2 regions of the Peribacillus sp. B65 genome follow, and region 1 is predicted to be linked to the other one. Evidence: riboswitches for the same ligand, from Rfam matches in the RefSeq annotation. Region 1 holds a riboswitch; the other holds the start of a gene.
The links. Region 1 has a riboswitch for FMN ahead of ribE (riboflavin synthase). Riboswitches for the same ligand answer to the same signal wherever they lie in the genome.
Positions count from the first base shown of each region.

Region 2: linked by a shared signal. The riboswitch ahead of ACSR9O_RS09470 (ECF transporter S component) and the one ahead of ribE (riboflavin synthase) in region 1 are both predicted to bind FMN.

Region 1 covers NZ_CP195840.1:3,764,371-3,772,327, reverse strand. Annotated here, with positions in the region: gene ACSR9O_RS18415 (ATP-binding protein) at 1-736, shown strand, start outside; gene ACSR9O_RS18410 (DEAD/DEAH box helicase) at 784-1,920, shown strand; gene megL (methionine gamma-lyase) at 2,133-3,308, shown strand; gene ACSR9O_RS18400 (TspO/MBR family protein) at 3,305-4,042, opposite strand; FMN riboswitch at 4,244-4,374, shown strand; gene ribE (riboflavin synthase) at 4,520-5,158, shown strand; partial or broken gene ribB (3,4-dihydroxy-2-butanone-4-phosphate synthase) at 5,177-5,815, shown strand; gene ribH (6,7-dimethyl-8-ribityllumazine synthase) at 5,893-6,363, shown strand; gene ACSR9O_RS18380 (DHH family phosphoesterase) at 6,757-7,923, shown strand.
Region 2 covers NZ_CP195840.1:1,914,335-1,922,291, forward strand. Annotated here, with positions in the region: gene ACSR9O_RS09450 (ATP-binding protein) at 1-302, shown strand, start outside; gene sigX (RNA polymerase sigma factor SigX) at 510-1,070, shown strand; gene ACSR9O_RS09460 (RsiX family anti-sigma factor) at 1,036-2,259, shown strand; gene serA (phosphoglycerate dehydrogenase) at 2,392-3,966, opposite strand; FMN riboswitch at 4,308-4,443, shown strand; gene ACSR9O_RS09470 (ECF transporter S component) at 4,607-5,188, shown strand; gene ACSR9O_RS09475 (ferredoxin) at 5,314-5,562, opposite strand; gene ACSR9O_RS09480 (YpbB family protein) at 5,853-6,914, shown strand; gene ACSR9O_RS09485 (RecQ family ATP-dependent DNA helicase) at 6,917-7,957, shown strand, end outside.

The DNA.
Region 1 (7,957 bases):
AATGCTAGGGGTATATGCAATCGTTAGGGATATTACTGAATTGCGGCGCGAAGAGGAATTGATGATCATGTCTGAAAAGCTATCTGTTATCGGACATCTGGCTGCCGCCGTCGCACATGAGATAAGGAACCCACTTACATCGTTAAAAGGATTCGTACAGTTAATGGATATGACCCAGGAAGTAAACCCGCAGCATTCCGATATCATGTTGAAGGAAATTGACCGAATCAATATTATCTCAAGCGAACTTTTGGTTCTCGGGAAGAAACAGGATGTCGCATTTCGCAGGATCGATCTTGCCGACTGTTTACAGCAGGTTTTCACGTTGATGAAGGCAGAAACGAATTTGAATAATATCGAAATGGGATTCAGGGTTAAAACTGCCGAACCGATTTATATTATGGCTGATTCAATTGAACTTAAACAGTTGGTAATCAATATCATAAAGAACAGCATTGAAGCGATAAAGGATAATGGCGAAATTGAAATTTCACTGCAAATCATCGATGGACAAGCTGTAGTCAGCGTGAGTGATAATGGCATGGGAATGGGGCCCGAGCGTCTTGAACGGATTGGTGAGCCTTTTTACTCAACGAAGGAAAAGGGCACAGGGATCGGGCTTGCAATTTGCCGGAAGATCGTTCATCGCCTTCAGGGGGAAATGGATTTTGAAAGTGAGATAAACAAAGGGACGACGGTTACAATTCGCATTCCGTTGGCTACTGGACAAGAATAAATGGTACTATGAAAGATAGGAAAAGTTTTATATTAAAGGAGAACGATATGAGCGAATTACCCGCATTAATAAACGATAGAAAACCATATATACAAGAGGTCTGGAAAAAGTCCGGATTCGGACAACTTACCCCGATTCAAACGAAAGCAATTCCCGTGATTGTCGAGGGAAAAGATATCATGGCCGAATCACCGACAGGTACAGGGAAAACATTGGCATATTTACTGCCATTGCTGGAAAAGATAGATCCTGAAAAAAAATCGCCCCAAGCTTTGATTTTGGCATCATCACGAGAACTGGTCATGCAAATCAATGAAGAAATTCGCATTTGGTCAGAGGGAAGCGGCATTACGGGCGCAGCATTCATCGGCGGTGCAAATGTGAAAAGGCAATTGGACAAACTGAAGAAGCGTCCACAGGTGATTGCTGGAACACCGGGACGGATTTACGAATTGATTGCCCAAAAGAAATTGAAAATGCACGAAGTTAAGACGATAGTACTTGATGAAGGTGACCAATTGATCACTCCGGAGCATATGGGAACGATCAATAATATTATCAAAACAACGCTAAAAGACCGGCAAATCATGGTGTTTTCAGCGACCCTGCCGGAGGAAACGGAAAAAGCGGCCAGGGGATTCATGAATGAACCCGAAATGATCAAGGTTGATAAGCATGAAAAAATGGAATCAAAGGTGGACCATCTTTACTTTGTTGTTGAGAGACGGGAAAAGTCCAAGATTCTAGAGAAAATCACAAGACTTAAAGATGTGAAGGCCCTTGCCTTCCTGAATGATATAGCAGAGCTGAGCGTCTTACATGAAAAGCTGAGCTATAAAGGTATTGAAATGGGCGTGCTTCACGGCGAATCCAATAAAGTCGACAGGGAGAAAGCGCTGCGCAAGCTTCGTTCCGGAAAATCCCCGATGCTGATAGCAACGGATGTAGCGGCAAGGGGGCTAGATATAAAAGGCCTTACTGCGGTCGTTCATATTGATATGGCTGACAACATCGAACAATATATCCATAGATCGGGTAGAACTGGGCGTGCAGGTGCAGATGGCACTGTCATTTCAATCGTAACGGAAAGAGAAGAGCGAGAGTTGAAAAAAATGGCTCGTGAACTAGAACTGCCATTAACGAGAGTAACCTTCTATGGTGGAAACATCGTAGTCGATGAATGATTCGGAAAAAGGGACGGCCATGGCGGCTGTCCCTTTTTTACGAATGCCCGGGTAAATCCACCTGAACTTGTTCATCTATTGCCCTACGGAAATCATATCATCTTTACTAAATTCAGGGGTTCATTTATAGGTGATGACCATGAATGAAAACGCTTCCTTTATATAGGTTTTTGACATATGATAGCAATAGACATAGGTTAGGAGGAGACGGTATGACAGGAAAGTATAAAAAGTTTGAAACGGCAGTCATCCATGAAGGATATGACTCGAAGAAGCATTTAGGAAGCTTGGCAACACCCTTATTTCAAACCTCAACATTCACTTTCGAAAATGCCGAGCAAGGGGAGAGGCGTTTCGCCGGTATGGAAGATGGATATATATATTCACGACTTGGAAATCCAACGGTACATGTGCTTGAAGAAAAGATTGCCGCTTTGGAAGGCGGGGAAGCTGGCCTTGCTTTCGGTTCAGGCATGGCCGCCGTTTCAGCTGTGCTTTTTGCGTTAACGAAAACAGATGACCACATCCTATGCTCACAGGGGTTATATGGTTGTACATTTGGCCTTCTGCAGCTTATGAAAAATAAATACCGCATCACTCATGATTTTTGTGAGATGGATACAGAAGAACAGGTAAGGAAAATGATTCGGCCGGAAACGAACTGCATCTATGTAGAAACCCCGATCAATCCGACGATGAAAATGATTGATTTACAGATGGTGGTGAAAGTTGCGAAGGAACATAATGTGACTGTCGTAGTGGATAATACGTTTTCGACGCCATATCTACAGAGACCGCTTGAGTATGGCTGTGATATCGTCCTTCATAGCGCTACTAAATATCTTTGCGGGCATGGGGATGTCGTTGCAGGACTTGTCGTAGGTAAGAAGGAATTCATGAATCAGGTAGCAGGGACTACACAGAAGGATATCGGTGGAATCATTTCACCTTTCGATGCCTGGTTACTATTGCGGGGGTTAAAGACCTTGCCTGTCAGGATGGACCGTCATTCGGCCAATGCAATGGAAATCTTTCATGAACTTAAGAAACATCCAAAAGTGAAAAAGGTATATTATCCAGGTGATGAAGCTTCACCGGATCATTATATAATGCAAAAACAGATGAAACATGGCGGCGGCCTTATCTCTTTCGAATTGCATGGCACAAAACAGGATGCACAGGAATTCCTAAATAAATTGAAACTAATCAAAATTGCCGTAAGTCTTGGGGATGCCGAAACATTGATCCAGCATCCCGCTACCATGACGCACTCTGCCGTTCCTGAAGATTCACGGAAACAAATGGGCATCAGTGACCAGTTGGTCCGTATCTCAGTTGGCCTAGAAGCTTGGCAGGATGTCTGGCAAGATCTTCAGCAAGCATTTTAGGCTACCATATTCCTTCTGCTTTTAATGAAGATGGTGATGGATACGATAAAAGTGATGACAGCCAGGATATAAGAAATGTCCGTAATTACCGGATAGGCGGAGCTATTTCGTATCCCGATGCCTATGAACGCCCAAACGAATACGAGAGGATAGCACCAATCCCGGTTTTTACCTGCAAAGACAAAAGCCAGGATTGTTGCTGCAATCAGCAGGACGATCGTCCATGTTGAACTGGAAACCCCAAAACCGTCCCATTTGATATACGTGAGGTAATAAGAAATGTCAGCGATCGTTGCAACACTTACCCAGCCTGTATAAACGGAAAACGGAAATAGGTCGAAAGGCTCATGCTTCACTTTTTTTACGTTAGTATAAATGACCATTAAAGTAGCCAAAAGAGCAATGATAATGAATACGGATAACAAAAAGTGCTCATAGTGCCAAGCCAAAAGCCAAGCGCCATTCAAGACACAGCTTAAAGCGAACCAAGGGAAGGATGCCTTATAAGCAGGGCTGTTTTGGTGTTTGCTTAAAAACTGCCTGAATACCCAGATGGCGAGCAGGAAATAGATCAAGCCCCATATGGAAAATACATATCCTGCAGGAGTGAAAAGGACATCAAGTTTATCGGAAATCTCTCCTGATGTCTGGCCGTTCAATGGCAGGTAATTAGCTAAAAAATTCATCGTGACGACGAACAGATAGAAGATCAAGTTGATGATGGAAATAAGCATAGGCTTCCTCCTTATATGAATAGTGATCCTCTAACCCTATTCCACATATTTAGCCTGATTAACCTCTTTGGAGCACATCGGGGACTTTGGAGGTCGTTTTTCCATAAAGAGAGGAAGTTTCTGTAACAATTGAACCATTTAAGGTTAGAAATTTTACATCTTCACTTTATGGTGATAAAATATTCAAAGATTCATATTATTTTAGTCCTTCGGGGTCGGGTGAAAATCCCAACCGGCGGTGATGAAGAAATTCTAAGCCCGCGAGCCTGTTAAAGGCAGGATTTGGTGAGATTCCAAAGCCGACAGTAAAGTCTGGATGGGAGAAGGACGTGTGGAACCCAAGTGTATACGTACGCCTAATTTTTCAAAAATGAAAATGTTAGGCTTTTTAGGTATACAATTTTTTCACTCATTTCTCCTGCTAACTCCTTAGGTCATCCTAAGGGGTTTTTTATATTTTATAAAAGGGGGAAAAACATGTTTACGGGAATCATTGAGGATATCGGTACCGTTCATTCCATGAACAAAGGAAAAAGCAGTATGGAGTTATCGATTCGTTCTGAAAAAATCCTTGAAGATGTTCATCTGGGGGATAGTATTTCAGTAAACGGGGTCTGCTTAACGGTAACGTCCTTCACTAAAAGTTTGTTTACGGTCGACGTGATGCCGGAAACGGTCAAAGCTTCCTCGATACGGACATTGAAATTGGGATCACCTGTGAATCTTGAACGAGCCATGAGTGCACAGGGAAGGTTTGGCGGTCATTTTGTTTCAGGTCATATCGACGGAACCGGAACGATCATCAAAAAAGAACGGAAAGAAAATGCCGTTTATTATGTAATCCAATTGGAAGAGGGGCTCAGTGCCTTTTGCATTCCAAAAGGATCCGTGGCCATTGATGGAACGAGCTTGACGATATTTGGGATCGAAAGGAACCTATTGACTGTATCACTGATTCCATTGACTCATCAGGACACCATATTGGGACAAAAAGCGGCTGGCGATATCGTTAACATCGAAAACGACATGATAGGGAAATATATAATACATCAAATGAAAAATGGCAATCCAAAACCAGGACTTAATTTAGAGTTTTTGGCAGAGCATGGATTCTAATAAAAGGGCGGTGTAATGATGTTCCATACAATAGAAGAAGCGATAGAAGATTTGAAGGCAGGCAAGGTAGTAATCGTATCCGATGATGAAGACCGTGAAAATGAAGGGGATTTTGTAGTGCTGGCCGAAAAGGCGACACCGGAAGCGATCAATTTCATGGCGACTCATGGACGTGGTTTGATATGTACAACCATCACTGAAGAACTGGCAGCGAAATTGAAACTGCATCCTATGGTTGGAGAAAATACCGATCATCATGGCACTGCTTTTACGGTAAGTGTCGATCATAAAAGCACCTCTACAGGAATCAGTGCTTTTGAAAGGTCCTTGACCATCCTTGAGCTTCTTAATGAAGATTCGGTCGCTGAAGATTTCCAAAGGCCTGGTCACACTTTTCCGATAGTCGCAAAAGAAGGCGGCGTATTAAGGAGGGCGGGACATACAGAGGCATCGGTGGACTTGGCGAAGTTATGCGGTGCCGCTCCAGCTGGTGTCATTTGTGAAATCATGAATGAAGATGGATCGATGGCCCGGGTATCCGATTTAGAAGTCATCGCTGATAAATTCAACCTGAAGTTCATTACGATAGCCGATTTGATTCGGTATCTTCAACAAAATGATACTATCGGGAACCAGGAGCTTGAACTGAACATCCCGAAAGCTTGAGGATTTAAGTAATTACATCTTACAGAACAAAAAATTATATTGTTTTTTAAAATTAGGAGGAATTGGACATGGGGAAAACTATTGAAGCACAATTAATCGGATCAGGATTGAAAGTCGGTATCGTGGTAGGAAGATTTAATGAGTTTATCACAAGCAAGCTTTTAGGAGGGGCATTGGATGGCCTTAAGCGTCATGGCGTTGATGAGAATGATGTTGACATCGCTTGGGTCCCGGGTGCTTTTGAACTACCGTTAATTGCAAAAAAACTTGTGAATACAGGTAAATATGATGCGGTAATCGGTCTTGGAACGGTAATCAGGGGTGCCACTTCACATTATGATTATGTCTGTAATGAAGCGGCTAAAGGCATGGCTTCCGTTTCCTTGGAAACGGGTGTACCGGTTATCTTCGGTTTGCTGACAACTGAAAATATTGAACAAGCGATTGAACGTGCAGGAACAAAATCAGGTAACAAAGGTTATGAAGCGGCCGTTAGTGCAATTGAAATGGCCAACCTTGGAAAATTGATTGAACAGTGATTTGGTATAAGGAAGCCGCAGGGAATAACGTCCCTGCGGCTTTTTTTGATGTACCGGATCATTTGTCGGATTGGGTCTGGCTTTTTAAACCATTAAGCAATTCTTCAAAGTTCGTAAAATTCCTAGCCATTTGATCGATTAGTGAATGCTGATCTTCACCACTCACAGCAACCTCTTCAATGGAAAAACCTCGATTTCAAAGTAATGGACGTTATAAATTATGGAAAATAAAGAATCATCAGGGGATTTTTCGAAAAAAAAACGAACAAAAGCATCACGTAATGGAAGCATGATAAAATATGCGGATATGATTATGCTACAATTGTAAAGATTGCAATTGAAATTCATGTCTTTAGGGAAAAGTAAATTTATTAGTTACTAGGAGGGGTTTGTGTGTACCATCTCTTTACACATAATGATTTAGATGGAGTCGGCTGCGGCATTATAGCTAAGCTGGCCTTCGGAGAAGAAGTAGTGGTAAGTTATAATTCAATTGGTCGCCTTAATCAGAACGTAGGAGCATTTCTTGAGCAGGCCAAGCTTGAAGATACATTGATCGTTACTGATCTATCGGTTGATGAAGATAACGAAAAAATGATTACTCAGTTTGTGGAAGATGGAGGCAAAGCGCTGCTGATCGATCATCATAAGTCAGCATTGCATTTGAACGAACATGATTGGGCATCTGTAACTGTCGAACAGGAAGATGGTAAACAGACGGCAGCGACATCATTATTCTATCAGTATGCAGTTGAAAATAAATACCTGGAACCTTCAAGCATTGTCGCTGAATTCGTTGAATTGGTCCGACAATACGATACTTGGGAATGGGAAGTCAATAAAAATACAACGGCAAAACGATTGAATGACCTGTTTTTCATGATTCCGATAGAGGAATTCGAAATGAAAATTGCAAATAAGCTGTCTACGGCTGAAAGTTTTACTTTTGACGAAGTGGAGCAAACCCTTCTGAATGTTGAAGAGAGTCGGGTAGATCGGTACATAAACAGGAAAAAAAGAGAAGTCTATCAGGCTACGGTCGGTCCCCATACAGCTGGTGTGGTCCATGCAGAGTCATATCACTCAGAATTGGGTAATGAACTGTCGAAAGAGTTCTCGCATCTTGATTATATAGCGATCCTGATGGTTGGAAGTAAAAGAATCAGCTTCCGGACAATTCACGACGATATTGATGTTTCTGAAGTTGCTGGCAAGTACGATGGAGGCGGCCACCAAAAAGCGGCAGGTTGTACCATGTCCGAAAAGGCGTATAGCCAATATGTCGAAAAGACCTTCTTTGCCGAGCCCCTTAAACGAGACGCACATAAGAATCAACTGAATGTAAAGGAATCCCCAGAGGGCTGCCTATATTCAACGAGGGACAAACAGGACATATTCATCTATGAAGATGAAGAAGAGCAATGGATTGTTGAAATCAACGGAAAACAACAGAAAAAAACATTCGATACATTTGTGGAAGCGGAAAAATACATGAAGCGGAAATACGCAGCATGGCTGGCCCATGATGAAAGATATGAAGAGTTTGTCAATAAAGGATGAATACGAAAGCGGCTGTCCGAATGGGACAGCCGCT
Region 2 (7,957 bases), 1.9 Mb from region 1:
GTCATACTCCTCCAGGAGGTAACATTGATGTCATTCAGAGGACAAGTGATCGAAGGGGTCTGATCATTGATGTGAAGGACTCTGGATCTGGAATTCCCGAAGAAGATTTACCTTTTGTATTCGAGAGGTTTTATAAAGCGGATAAAGCAAGGACCCGCGGGCGTTCGGGCACCGGATTGGGTTTGGCAATCGTAAAAAATATAATCAATGCCCATGATGGCTTCATATCGGTAAACAGTTTACCTGATAAAGGGACAACGTTCAGTTTTATCCTGCCTCGAATTTTGGAGAATGCTGAATGAATGACGGGTGGCTTGCCAAAAAATCTTGTTTCATAAGGAACTGAGAAGACAAAGGCAATTGGATTTCTTTCCAACTTGCCTTTGTTTTTTTTTAGGAAAGTCCCGAATATGTGGAAATTAACGGAATTTTATAATAATATAAAAGCCGAAGTATGTAACTTTTATTTAGGATTGACGACTATATTTATGAACGGATGTGGGGAAATGATGGATTCCGTTTTCCACGATCTTTATGAGAAATATCATCAGGAAATTTATCAATTCATTTTTTATATGACCAAGAATCGAGAAACGGCTGAGGACCTTGTTCAGGAGGTCTATATCCGGGTGATGAAGGCCTATGAACGCTTCGAAGGTAAGAGCAGTGAAAAAACGTGGATGTATTCGATTGCTAGAAATGTGACGATTGATTACTTTCGGAAACAAAAAGGGTGGAAAGACAAAATCTTTCCCAACTTTGAATGGGATAGGCAATTGATAAAAGATAAAGAACCCATTCCCGAAGAAGTGGCTATCATGAACGATGAAATCCAAGATATTTATCAATGCCTAAACCGGTGTACCACGAATCAAAGATCCGTCATCATTTTACGATATATTCAGGGATTGTCCATTACGGAAACTGCTGAAGTATTGAATTGGAGTGAAAGTAAGGTAAAAACAACCCAGCACCGTGCTTTGAAGGCTATTAAAAAGTTGATGGAGGATTTATCAGGAAAGGAGGGCCACCGCATTGAGAAGGTCCCGTTGGAAAGAAAGCGAAATTGAAGACTTGCTCCGAGAGCTTCCGAAATTTAAAGATGACCGAGCCAAGGCAGAGGTGTTTGCGAGAATACATGATAAAAAGAGAAAGAAACACTGGATACCTCTAATTGCGGGTTTTGCCTCCTTATTCTTAATGGTTGTTTTGGCATCATCGTTAATTATCGAAAAAAAAGGAACGACAAGTCAAGAGGACAGCGGAAGTAGTGGGAAATTATCTCTATCTGAAAATAAGGAAACGGCAGATCATGAACGGCAGGATGCAAGCAACAAAGAAATTCCTCCAGAAGATAAACAGGATTATCAAGAGTTTTCGAGTAAGCAAGCAAAAATTGAATCTAAAGACGAGGTTTCAGAAATGGAACCCGGAAAAGGGAAAAAGGAAAAAAACTTTGCACAAGCGATTTATCAAAATGACCTTAACGATGCATCGATCATTACGATGGGGATCCCAGATGATCAAATGAATTTCATCGTTCCCATTTCAATTAAACTCAAACATTACGATCAAAGTGATACATTGAAACAGTTAGTTAATCAAATGTCCGACATCAATGAAGAGCAATATGGGCTATCTGATTATTTTCCACTTGATATAAAGATTAGCCAAGGAAACGATACGGCCACTGCTCATATTGACTTTCAAGAAAAAAGCCAACTATTGGATGAAGATACACTTTTTCTCCATTCGTTGGAGGAAACTCTTTCCTATAATAATATAGAGAAAATGACATTTTCTACAGATGGTGAGCAAGGTGCCATGTTTGCGCATGCGGGATATTTAAAGGAGTTGGATATACCTCATCAAAAAAATCGCACATACCTGCTTTACCAGAAGGATGAGTCCTCCCCAAGGTTTCTTGTTCCAAGCAATATGGGATATCAGGACTTTGAGGAAGCGCTGCAGGCTGGAAAAGGGGAGGCAGACATCGAGGGAATTTCACCTGCAATCCCGCCTGACCTGAAATGGGAAAGGATAAGCTCGAATGGAGATCTTGTGATCATTCAATTATCAGATCAAGCTGCTATTGAAAATAGTGAGGAATCCCTTCAAGCTTTAGAAGCCATCCTCTTCATAGCTAAGGATTTTGGTTTTGAAAAAGTGAAGTTTGAAAATGCTCCAATTGAAGAGGTAGGCCAGCTGAATTTAACTGAAGACATATTGGTGCCCAAAGCTCCGAACCAAGTAAATTGATGCAGCGGGCTAAGATTTAATAAATATGAAGGTTTTTCATATGTTGGTGCGTTATAAACACACTGTCCATGGTAAGCAAAAGCCCCTTGCATTCACAGAAAAAGTGCCCGCGCTGACGGGCACTTTTTTGTCTTATAATGAAATACGGGCCATGAATGTAATTTCTTCTGTTTCCATTAAAAATTGTTTCATGTTATCTTCCAATGGTAAATCAAAGCTCAAAACCATGATGGCTTCCCCGCCAGCTTCTTTACGGCCAACCTGCATGGTGGCGATATTCACTCCGTGATCACCCAGGACCTTACCTACGTTACCGATTACACCAGGTTTATCGGTATGCTGGATATAAAGTAAATTCGGTTCTGGATGAAAGTCGATTTTGAAACCATTCAAACTTACAATTCGAGAACCGTAATTTTCGATATAGGTCCCACTGATTGTTAATTCACGGTGGTCACCTTTTACTTTAAGGCTGATCAAATTCGAGTAACCTAAAGAGTCCGTAGAGATTTTTTCACCAACGGTTATGCCACGCTCTTTTGCGATCAACAAGGCATTCACTTCATTTACAGATGCATCGACTCTTGATCTGAAAAAGCCGGAGATTAGACTTTTTGTAAGAATCGCTGTATCGAAATCCAATGATTCTCCGGCATACGTAACGGAGATTTCCTGAATTCCTTCATTCATGCACTGAGAAACAATGGATCCCATTTGCTGGACAAGTTGATAGAATGGCTGTACCTTTTCAAACACTTCTTTAGATATGGCTGGCAGGTTGATCGAACTTGAGACTGGATTTCCTTCGAAATAGGTCAATACCTCCTGGGCAACCTGTACGGCAACATTTAATTGGGCTTCTTTAGTTGAAGCACCCAGATGAGGTGTAGCAATGACGCTATCCAGTTCAAGCAGTTTATGGCCAATTGGAGGTTCTTCGACGAAAACGTCCAGTGCCGCCCCTGCGACATGTCCTTGAACTAACATTTCATATAAATCATCTTCGTCCAGAATACCGCCCCGGGCGCAGTTAAGTACATAAACCCCTTTTTTACAGGTAAGCAGTTTTTCTTTATTGATTAATCCTCTAGTTTCATTCGTAAGTGGTGTATGAACAGTAATGATGTCTGCTTTAGGAAGCAATTCATCTAACGGCAGGGCAGTTACGGACATTTTCTTTGCACGATCGACAGTAAGGAACGGATCATAGACAATGACATCCATGCCGAATACCTTAGCGCGTTTGGCAATTTCCCCTCCGATACGTCCAAAGCCAACTATTCCTAATGTTTTACCACGAAGTTCAGTACCCGTATATGAAGAACGTTTCCACTCCCCATTCTTCAGTGAAGCATAAGCTTGCGGAATGTGGCGCATTAATGAAGCCATCATGGCGAATGTATGTTCAGCTGTTGAAATGGTGTTGCCGTCAGGTGCATTAACCACGACAATCCCGCGTTTTGTCGCCGAGGGGATATCTATGTTATCTACACCGACACCAGCGCGTGCTATAATTTTTAGCTGCGGCATACGGTTCATTAAATCCTCTGAAACCTTCGTAGCACTTCTTACAAGAATTGCATCAATCTGATCAAGTTCGTTTGCAGCTTCCTCTACGGTCTTTTGAATGAGATGAATATTGGATGCCTCAGATAGCGGTCCGAGTCCTTCTGGTTTAATGGCGTCTGCTACTAAAATCCGATACACGACTTAACACCTTCCTAGGAAAAAATTATCTTAAATTTCAGTTAATTTTACAATTGAAATGCTGAATATGTCAATTTGGCTTAACCGGATGTAAGCGCTTAATAGAATGGTGATCTTCTGATCATCTGTTTAATGTCGCGATATAAATGGCTTCATCAAGGATTGAATAGTATAAAAAATAATTTTCATTATTTCGAATTTTCATTTTGTGTATCCACTATTTATTTTAAGCCATTCACTGTGATGATCGATATTCATCCTGAATGAATCAACTGAGAAAAAAAGTGCTATCAAAAAACAAGTAATTCAGATATAATGGGAAGTATAAAAAAATTTTATAGATCTATCTTCGGGGCGGGGCGCAATTCCCCACCGGCGGTGATGAAGAGTTTCTTCTTCTAAGCCCGCGAGCCTTACAAGGCAGGATTTGGTGCGATTCCAAAGCCGACAGTATAGTCTGGATGGGAGAAGATGGAGGTTCCTGAGTGCGTTTCAACAGTTATTTGCTGAACGTTTGTTTGATGTAACCTTTAATTTATCCCTTTAATTCTATTGGAATTAAAGGTTTTTTTATTGAACATCAACATATGGAACCCTAACCTCTTTTTCAGGTAGATCGGAAAAAGAAGGAGAGAGACCTATGAAAAAGAACAAAGTGAAAAAAACGGTCACACTTGCCATGATGGGAAGCATTTCTTATTTATTGATGCTTTTAAATTTCCCGTTTCCGGGATTCCCGCCTTTTCTCAATGTTGATTTTAGCGACATACCAGCACTGATGGCGGCATTAATTTTCGGACCGATGGCTGGAATTCTAGTCGAGTTCATTAAGAACCTATTGGATTTAGTCATGACAGGGACCTTGACTGCTGTACCTGTGGGGCATATCGCTAACTTCATAGCCGGAATACTGTTTGTCTTGCCGACTTATTATGTATTTCAGAAAATCAATTCAAAAAAAGGGATGACATTCGCTTTACTTGCGGGAACAGTTTCCATGGCAGTATTCATGAGTGTTTTAAACTATTATGTCTTCTTACCGGCTTATACCTTCTTTATGGGATGGGATGCAATGTCGGCACCCGAGTCAAGAAAGCTCGTTACGACGGCAATCTTGCCTTTCAATGTGATAAAAGGCGTACTCATCACATCCGTATTCATGTTGCTGTTCATTAAATTACAGACATGGATCAATAAACAAACATTATATAAAAATGCTTAATGGCATTAACGATAGAAATAAAAAACAACCGGATATTCGTATTCGGTTGTTTTTTTATGCCTGTTTCATTTTGGGATGGGGAGATGGCAAAAAAAAGCCATTTTCGATTGAAAATGGCTTGTACGTTATTCGAATTTAAGTGCATCTCCGTCAAATGCCTCGTCAGCAACTTTAATAGAATCCGTTGGGCATCCTTCAAATGCATCCATCATGTCATCTATAAGTACATCAGGAATTTCAACGATTCCCTCGTTATCGTCAAGGGTAACAAATGCAATCCCTTCGTCATCGTAATCATATATATCTGGTGCCGCTGCTCCGCAAGCTCCACAAGCTATGCATGTTTCTTTATCCACAATAGTAAATTTAGCCATGAATATAACCCCTCCTAAGTTGATTGACAACTGATAATCTTTTTATTTCAGATTATTATCTCTTTCTTATTGTAAGACCGAATGCCAAACTTTTCAATAGAAATTGTATTGATAATAACTATCATGTAGCACAATGTCAACGGAAAACATCGAAATACTTAACTTGGTTCTTTCCATGATTCGTCATTTAGTCACATAATTTTCCTTGTATTCATCAATAATAACGGCGATTTTTGCAGTTATTTGTTACAATGGGTTTATTGGTTAAATGAAACAAGGATGTGAGTCCCATGAATAATTATCTACAGGCCATCATTCTATATGCGATAAAAAAATTTCAAGGCGAACGCTCCATTTATGCTATATACCATATGCTGCAGGGGAAGAAATCGTCACAAACAATCCAGGATGCCCATTTATTCGGGCTAACGGATATTTTTGGGACAATACCTCGATTTACCCGTCAGCAATTAAATCAAAACATTGAACATTTACTTAAGCATGACTTGATTAAATTAACGGATAAACCAGATGCATATGAAATTAGTATGCAAGGTGAAGGAATGTTAGTCGATTACTTTAAAAATAATCCTTTTCCGGCGTATATTAATGGTTGGAAATATCACAATATCACCCCGGTTTTCTGGGGAAGGTTAAACTTACTCATTCAAACCATATCCCATATTGTCCACAATGAAAGACGTTTTTATCCGATACAAAGAAATCCCAAAATCCAATTCTTCGTAAAGGAATTTTTACATGCCAATCGTCAGGATCGAGCATTGATTGCCCAACATCTATATGATGAACTGATATCCCTTTTAGAAAGTCAAAGTGATATGAAACGAGACATATTCATTTTGAAAATAACCGGGATAAACAGGATTGGACTTACGTTTGAACAGATTGCAAAAAGGAAGGATGTAGAAGAAGAGTATGTCCGCTTTACATTCCTTGATTCATTGCATCAAATGCTTGCTGAAATGGAAACGGGAAAGGATTACCCTCTCTTGTCCACATTAACAAATGATTGGAAAAGTAGTGGGAATCCTCATTTGACACAATCTACACAGGCTACTTTACGATACATCCATGAAGGGAAAAGTCTGGGTGAAATTGCTGAAATCCGCAGATTGAAAGTCAACACCATCGAAGATCACCTCGTAGAAATTGTCTTATCGGACAAGAGTTTTCCGATTTCAGATTATGTGAATATCGAGGATGAGAGGAAAATTGCTGAAGCTATTAAGGAACTTGGAACAAAAAAGCTTAAAGCAATCAAGCAGATGGTCGATAATAAAGAGATAAGCTTTTTCCAAATAAGACTTGTACTTGCGAAAATAGGTGAGTGATGATGAATATAGAACGAGTCCTCAAAGAAAAATTCGGTTTTGATGAATTCCGTCCTGGACAAAAGGAAGTGGTTGAATCATTGATGTCCGGCAATCATACCTTAGCGATGCTACCGACCGGATCAGGTAAATCATTATGCTACCAGCTGCCGGCTTATCTTTTAAATAAGACTGTCCTAATTGTCTCCCCATTATTATCATTAATGCAGGATCAGGCAGATCAGCTGAAGATGAGTGGCGAAAAAAGTGTATTGACCCTCAACTCTTTTTTGACATTAAATCAAAAAAGGAAAGCTTTCGACCGGTTGCATAGTTATCGTTTTATCTTTTTATCTCCTGAAATGTTAAGCCTGGATGGTGTAATAAAATCCTTGAAATCCATAGATATAGGTTTGTTCGTCATAGATGAAGCTCACTGCATCTCACAATGGGGGTATGATTTCCGTCCGGATTATTTGAATTTAGGAGAAGTGAGGAGTGAATTGAACAATCCGTTGACTCTTGCCCTGACTGCAACTGCAACCGCTGAGGTCCGGAGGGACATCGTTGGTAAACTCAATATTGAGCCGGTCAATGAAACAGTCTCATCTGTTGATCGGGAAAATATCGCAATTATTGTCGAGCGAATGTTCAGCTACGATGAGAAGCTAGCACGTGTGCTGGAGCTTGTCAGGAAATTTACCGGAAGCGGGATTATTTATTTTTCCTCTAAAAAAGTGGCGGAATCTGTCACAGGATTTTTACAGGAAAACGGGATTGATAGTGTCAATTATTATCACGGTGGAATGGAACAGGAACAAAGGATGCTGATTCAGCAGCAATTCATTTCTGGCCAGTTAAAGATTATATGTGCAACAAGTGCTTTTGGAATGGGTGTGAATAAATCCGATGTCAGATATGTTATCCATTTTCATATCCCATCGACGATGGAAGCATATCTTCAGGAGATAGGCAGGGCGGGACGGGATCGTAAGCAAAGTGTGGCTGTCTTATTATATAGCGAAGGGGATGAAGGGCTTCCGCTGCATTTGATGGAGCAGCAG